2 regions of the Mesorhizobium sp. M8A.F.Ca.ET.057.01.1.1 genome follow, and region 1 is predicted to be linked to the other one. Evidence: predicted binding sites of a transcription regulator. Region 1 holds the regulator's gene; the other holds the start of a gene.
The links. The regulator LexA, encoded in region 1, represses DNA repair genes until DNA is damaged. The targets are predictions, from matches to a motif close to TGTTCNNNNTGTGTTCNG.
Positions count from the first base shown of each region.

Region 2: dinB (DNA polymerase IV) is a predicted target of LexA. The motif match lies at 1,483-1,500, and genes of this name have one in related genera.

Region 1 covers NZ_CP034454.1:3,203,085-3,206,497, forward strand. Annotated here, with positions in the region: gene EJ077_RS14955 (ComEC/Rec2 family competence protein) at 1-1,274, shown strand, start outside; gene lexA (transcriptional repressor LexA) at 1,268-2,011, opposite strand; gene EJ077_RS14965 (GntR family transcriptional regulator) at 2,423-3,196, opposite strand; gene EJ077_RS14970 (ABC transporter substrate-binding protein) at 3,350-3,413, shown strand, end outside.
Region 2 covers NZ_CP034454.1:2,190,280-2,193,692, reverse strand. Annotated here, with positions in the region: gene EJ077_RS10065 (SDR family oxidoreductase) at 1-162, opposite strand, end outside; gene EJ077_RS10060 (dihydrofolate reductase family protein) at 291-878, opposite strand; gene EJ077_RS10055 (winged helix-turn-helix transcriptional regulator) at 987-1,403, shown strand; gene dinB (DNA polymerase IV) at 1,533-2,780, shown strand; gene EJ077_RS10045 (YkvA family protein) at 3,082-3,413, shown strand, end outside.

The sequences.
Region 1 (3,413 bases):
TCGTCGTAGCGGCAGAACGCAGCTTCATCATGTTGGCGGTGATGCTGATCGCCGTCTTGTTCGATCGCGCGGCGCTCACCATGCGCAACCTGGCGATCTCGGCGATCGCCGTCATCCTGGTTTCCCCGCACGAGGTCGTCGGCCCGAGCTTCCAGATGTCGTTCGCGGCAACAGCGGCCCTGGTTGGCGCCTATGCCGGCTGGGCGGACCACCATGCGGGCAAGACGAAGCCACCGCCGCCGAAGCGATCCCTTCCCGGGTTCCTGATGCGAAAATTCCTGCTGGCGACAGGTGGATTGGCCATGACGTCCATCATCGCCGGTAGCGCGACGGCGCTGTTCGCCATCTGGCATTTCCAGCGGGTGTCGCCGCTCAGCCTGTTCGCCAATCTGGCCGTCATGCCGATCGTGTCGCTGGTCGTCATGCCTTTTGCGGTCCTCAGTTCGCTGGCGATGCCCTTCGGTGCCGACGGTCCGTTTCTCTACGTGATGGGTAAAGGCCTGACAGCGATGATCGCCGTATCGTCATGGATATCGGAGCGCTCGCCAATCGATGGGGTAGGGCTGATCTCGCAGCAATCCGTGCTGCTGGTGGCCGTCGCGCTGGTCATCGCGACGATGGCGACGACCTGGCTGCGGCTCGCGGCGCTGCCATTCGCACTTGCCGGTCTGTTGACTGTGTCGGACATACGCACGCCCGATGTGCTGATCTCGGAAGACGCGCGGCTGGTCGCCCTGCCGATCGGCAATGGCGAACTGGCCGTCAACCGGGAACGTCCGAACGAATTCGCAGCCGACAACTGGAAACGCGCTCTGATCTCCGAAACAATCGTCAAACCGGAAATGTTCGACAAGGCGGACGGGCAATTCGATATTGCCGCTCCCACCGACCTGCCGCAGGGATCGCCGTTCTATTGCCGCGAAGGCCTTTGCCTTGCCAGGCACCCTTCCGGCGCGATCGTAGCCTATGTCGAGGATCGCAAGAACACCTGGAAAGCCTGCGCTTTCGCCGACCTGATCGTCGTCAATGATGCGACCGCCTATGACGCCTGCCACAATCCGCTGGTTCTCGTCGTCACGAAACGGCAACTCGCCCGCAAGGGAAGTGCTGCCGTCTTCTTCGATCCCCAGTCGGCTACAACTCCGGCTGCGATCGAATTCGCTGTCGAGGGACCATACCGGCCCTGGCACGAGCAGCGAAAATTCTCACGCGAGGCGAGGGGGCTGCCGCCCTATAAAAAGCCCGACAAGTCCGATGGCAAACCGTCTCAGTAGCGCCTGATCAGCCCGACAAGCTTGCCTTGTACCTTGACCCGGTCCGGCCCGAAAATGCGCGTTTCATAGGCGGGATTGGCGGCTTCGAGCGCGATCGAGGCGCCTTTACGGCGGAACCGCTTCAGCGTCGCTTCCTCCTCGTCGACCAGCGCCACGATGATTTCGCCCGGACTTGCCGTATCGGCATTGCGGATGATGACCGTGTCGCCGTCGAAGATACCGGCCTCGATCATCGAGTCGCCCTTGACCTCCAGCGCATAGTGCTCGCCGCCCATGATCATATCCGGCGGCACCGAGATCGAATGGGTCTGATGCTGGATGGCATCGATCGGCACACCGGCGGCGATACGGCCCATGACCGGGATGGACACGGCTGAAACCGCATCGTCGTCATTGCCGGCGGCAGGCAGGCGCGAAGGGGCCGTCACGGGCTTGAGCTGGCGGCCAAGATTGTTTTGACCAAGGCTGCCCTGGATGACGCTTGGCGAGAATTTCTTCGCCGCGTTCAGGCCGGGCGCGATCGAATCCGGAAGCCGCAGCACTTCCAGCGCACGCGCCCGATTGGGTAGCCGGCGAATGAAGCCGCGTTCCTCCAGCGCCGTGATCAGGCGATGAATCCCGGATTTGGAGGCAAGATCGAGCGCTTCCTTCATCTCGTCGAAGGAGGGCGGTATCCCGCTTTCCTTGAGCCGTTCGTGGATAAACATCAGCAGTTCATGTTGCTTGCGTGTCAGCATGGCGGCCCCCAAGGCATTGAACGAAGGTCTGAACCGGAATCGAAAAAACAAACCCAGAACAAACACTATCTGTTCCAGTTGTGTTCCGCAACCGTTTAAAGTTTAATGAAGTTGTTAAGGCGTCTGAAGTTTTTTGTCCGTGACCGCGCGCCGAAACCGACCTTTTCCGCCATCGGCAGGCTCATTGAAATCGTTATGGTTAATAGGCTGTGGCCCATCCTCTGCCCAGACTTGGCATCAGCCATTTCGGAAGGCTTTTGCCGGTCGGATCGTATAGTTTATCGGTCCGCTACTCGCGGAACGAAACGAAACCAAAACGCCAACGACTGGTGGCCTCGGGGCTGCGATGGACCCAGGCGTCCGGCCCCCTGCGACCAGCGCGTGCGAATAGGTGTCGCGGAAGCGCCGAAGTCATCCCGAACCCGCTTTCAAGCTGCCGGCGCGGGCGGCGTATTTGGTAGCGCCGCTGTCTTCGCTGTGGACATAGACGTGCAGGGTGTAGCCGATATGGGCCGCCATCAGTGCCTTGGCCCGCTCGACGTCACGATCGAGTGCCGCTTCCATAATCGCGGTATGATGTTCGATCGCAATCGCTTCGCGCAGTGCCTCCATCGCCTCTTCGTAGCCATCCTTGAGGCCGGCCGCGGCCCGCAATGTCGGCGCCAGACCAAGAAAACGATGATGCCGCCGCAGTTGATCCGAGATCGTCGAGCGGAAACGCAGCAGCCAATCGCATGTGGCGGCGCTCAGCAACGCCGCATGGAAAGCCTCGTGATTCTCGTCCCATTTGTCGACGGCCGCATCCGAGGGATCGTCGACCGCGGTCTTGCAACGGGAGAGCCGGTAGTGGGCGGTGACCACGGCATCCTCCCACTCCTTGCCGCCTTTCTCCATCGATTCGAGGAACAGCGGGATCTCGACCACCATCCTGGCGCGCGCCAGGTCCTCCAGTTCGGCTCGCGACACCGGAGCCACGGTAAAACCGCGGTTGCTGATGGCGGTGACCAGGCGTTCGGCCTCGAGCCGCGACAAGGCTTCGCGTAACGGCGTCCAGCCGACGCCATAGGTCCCTCGTAGCGCACTCAGCTTCAGCGGGGCGCCGGGCATGAGGCGCGTGGTCAGGATATCGCGCCGCAACAGCTGATAGGCTGCCTCCGTCTTTGTGGAGCTCGTTTTGTCCTGCATCGCGGTCCGTCCAGCGTCGGGCCTGCGAAAATTATATATGAAGTTGGGTCATGGCAAGAATTATATATAATGTTTGACACGCAGCGAGGGACTGACCATGATCGCTGCAAGTGCGGCCCGATGGGCGGCACCAATCAAATCTGGGAGGAAATGATGTTGAAGTCGAAATCTGCTTGGCTGTCGGGATTGGCCCTGGCAGGGGCATTGATCATCAGCG
Region 2 (3,413 bases), 1.0 Mb from region 1:
CATATCGCCTTCGATCAGGTCGATGCCGGCAAGTCCGCCGAGCCCTGCCGCGGATGCCCGGTCCAGATCGCGAACCAGCGCCCTCACTTGATACTTCTGCCGTGCGAATTCGCGCACGATTGCCTTGCCGTTCAGGCCGGTGGCGCCTGTCACCAGGATCATGGTCTGTCTCTCCATTCAGCATTGATGCGGCCGCCCTTTCGACGACCGCATCTTGAAGACGAAGAAAAGCGGGCAAAGGATTCCGGCCAAACGGCTTTTTTATCGGCGCGAGGCCCGTATGCGCCGGATCAGCCCGCCGGCGCGTAGCGGCTGACCACCATGCCGCAGGCATAGGCCTTCGAGCCGAGCAGCCGCAGGTTTCGGAAACCGCCCTCGTCGAAGATGCGGCGGCCGGCGCCCAGCACGGCAGGATTGACGAACAGCTGGAACTCGTCGACCAGCCCGGCCGCGATCAGCGCCGACGCAAAGCCGGCGCCACCGAAGACGGCCATGTTGCCGCCCTCGCCCGCCTTCAGCGCGTTGACCTCGCGCGGCAGGTCGCCGCTCACCACCGTCGTGCGCTCCCAACGCGAGGCTTTGAGCCTGTCGCTCGGCACCACCTTGCGCGCTTCGACGATGCGCCGGGCGAAAGCATAGAAGGGATCGGCCGGATATTTCCTCGCCGCATTGCCCCAATGGGTGAGATAGCCCTCCTCGGCCATCTTGCGGCTGAGCAGGATGGTGTCGATGCCGGCGAACACGGCGTTGAAATCCTGTTTCAGCTCGGCGTCCCAGCCATTGTCGTCGCCCCACTCCCAAAGCTGCCACGGGTGATCGGCATCGGCGCCGACGAAACCGTCGACCGACATCTGCATCTGCAGGATGAGCCTTTTCATCGAGTGTCCTTTTCAGATTTGCTCAGCTATGGTTTACTTTCGGAACCATTTGACCTGCCGGGAAAAATGATGTCAATAGTAAAGTGATTTAAAATTGGAACCATAGGGATGTCGACGCGCGAACGATCCGCATGCCCGATCAACCTGTCGCTGGAACTGTTCGGCGACCGCTGGACGCTGCTCATCATCCGCGACCTGATCTTCGCTGGCAAAAAGCATTTTCGCGAGTTCTTGCAATCCGATGAAGGCATTTCCTCGCGCACCCTGGCCGAGCGGCTGCAGACACTGCAGGACGAAGGCATCCTCACCCGCAGCGACGACCCGAGCCACGGATTGAAGGCGATCTACCGGCTGACCGAGGCCGGCATCGATTTGCTTCCGGTGCTTGCCACGCTCGGCGCCTGGGGCAGCAAGCATCGCAAGGCCGATGACGAGCTGGCCCGCATCGCCGAGGAACTGGCGGCCGGCGGCGAACCGGCGCTGGAACGGATGAAGGCAGCGCTGCGAGCGGAGCATGTTGTGTAGGCGGGGGCGATTGGACCGAAAGCAGCGGGATTCCGCAACGTTGGCGCCCGGAAGCTCCAGATTGACAATGGTCCGCTTTTGTTCTCTATATGTTCCGGTCTATCAGCAATCGCGGATGAGCGGAACAGGATGGAAACGACGGCCACCATCCTGCATGCCGATCTCGACGCCTTCTATGCCTCGGTCGAGCAATTGCTCGACCCCACCCTGCGCGGCAAGCCGATCGCGGTCGGCGGCGGCGTGGTGCTTGCTGCCTCCTATGAGGCGCGCGCCTTCGGCGTGCGCGGCGGCATGCCGGGGCGCAAGGCGCGCGAGCTTTGCCCGCAATTGATCTTCGTCGGCGGCAATTTCAGCCACTACCAGCGGCTGGGCGACGCGGCAATCAAGGTGCTCGACGATTTCACGCCGGTGGTCGAGCGCATTTCCATCGACGAGGCTTTTGCCGATGTCGCCGGCTGCACGCATCTGTTCGGACAGCCAGAAGAGATCGCCACGATGATCCGCCGCCGTGTGCGGGCAGAACTCGGCCTGCCGATCTCGATCGGCGTGGCGCGCACCAAGCACCTGGCCAAGATCGCCTCGCAGGTTGCCAAGCCCGACGGGCTGGTGGTGGTCGACCCCGGCATCGAGCTTGCCTTCCTGCACGATTTGCCGGTCTCGCTGATGTGGGGCGTCGGGCCGGCAACCAGGGCGCGGCTTGCCGAGACCGGCGTCGAGACCATCGGCGAACTGGCCCGCACCCACAGCGGCGCGCTGACGCGGCTGCTCGGCCCCGCCGCCGGCGACAAGCTCGCGGCCCTGGCGTGGAACCGCGATCCGCGCAAGCTGGAGACGAAGCGCCGGGCGCACTCGGCCGGCGCGCAATCGGCACTCGGGCAAAAACCGGCCGTGGCGCGGGTGATCGTGCCGACACTGCTGCATCTGGCCGACCGCGTCGCCAGCCGGCTGCGCGCCAAGAACCGTCCCGGCCGCACGGTGACGGTGCGCGTGCGCTTCGCCGATCTCAGCGCCGTCACGCGCTCAATCACGCTGGAACAGCCGATCTCGGCGACCATCATGCTGGCCGAGATCGCCGGCGACTTGGTGCGCGGCGTGCTCGCCGATCACCCACGGGAGAAAACCATCTCGCTGCTGGCGATCTCGGTCTCGCATCTGGAGGAGAGCGCCGAACTGCAGCTCGACCTGCCGCTCGGCCTTGCCGACGAAAAGCGCCGCCCCGGCAGCCGAAAGGGCCTCGCGCGCTTCGGCGCCGACCGCGCCATCGACAAGATCCGCGAGCGCTTCGGCAAACAGGCGGTCGGCTACGGCACTTTGGCGCTTGAGACAGCCCGTTCGGTGCCCGACGAATTCAGGGAACTGGCGGAAAAGGAACTGTGAGCGGAGGAGCCCTCCCCGTCGCTCACGCCTTGCGGATCAACGTGCCGAACCAGGCGGCGCCGCGGTCACGGCCGACAGCAGCTCGCGCTTCACCAGCACCGGCTTTTGATAAATCTTCCTCACGGCAGTTCCCTCACGCCCAAGCATCTGGCGGCAACTAGCATCCGGCAGGCACGGCTTGTCAAGACGAGGCGAAATTGGGTAGCGGGTCAGTTTGCAGATCGCGAACATGGTTGCAATGATCGAAGCGAAGGGAGCGGAGACGCCGACGCTTCGAGATCTTATCAAAGAGGGTTGCCGTGTGATCATCCTTGACAAGGCAAAGCAATGGGCAAGGGCCATCAAGCGAGATGTGGTCGCCTTGTGGCTGGCCGCACGCGATCCCCGCGTTCCCTGGTACGCCAAGGTTGCTGCAGGCGCGGTTGCCGCCTACGCGCTCAGTCCTATCGATCTGATACCCGATTTCATTCCCGTCCTCGGATATCTGGACGATCTGATCATCGTACCGCTCGGCATCCTGCTTGCGGTGAAATTGATCCCCGCCGATCTGATGGCGGAGTTTCGCGCGGAGGCCATTCGCCGATCCAGGCCGACCAGCCGCGGCGGTCTCGCATTCATCGTTGGAATTTGGGT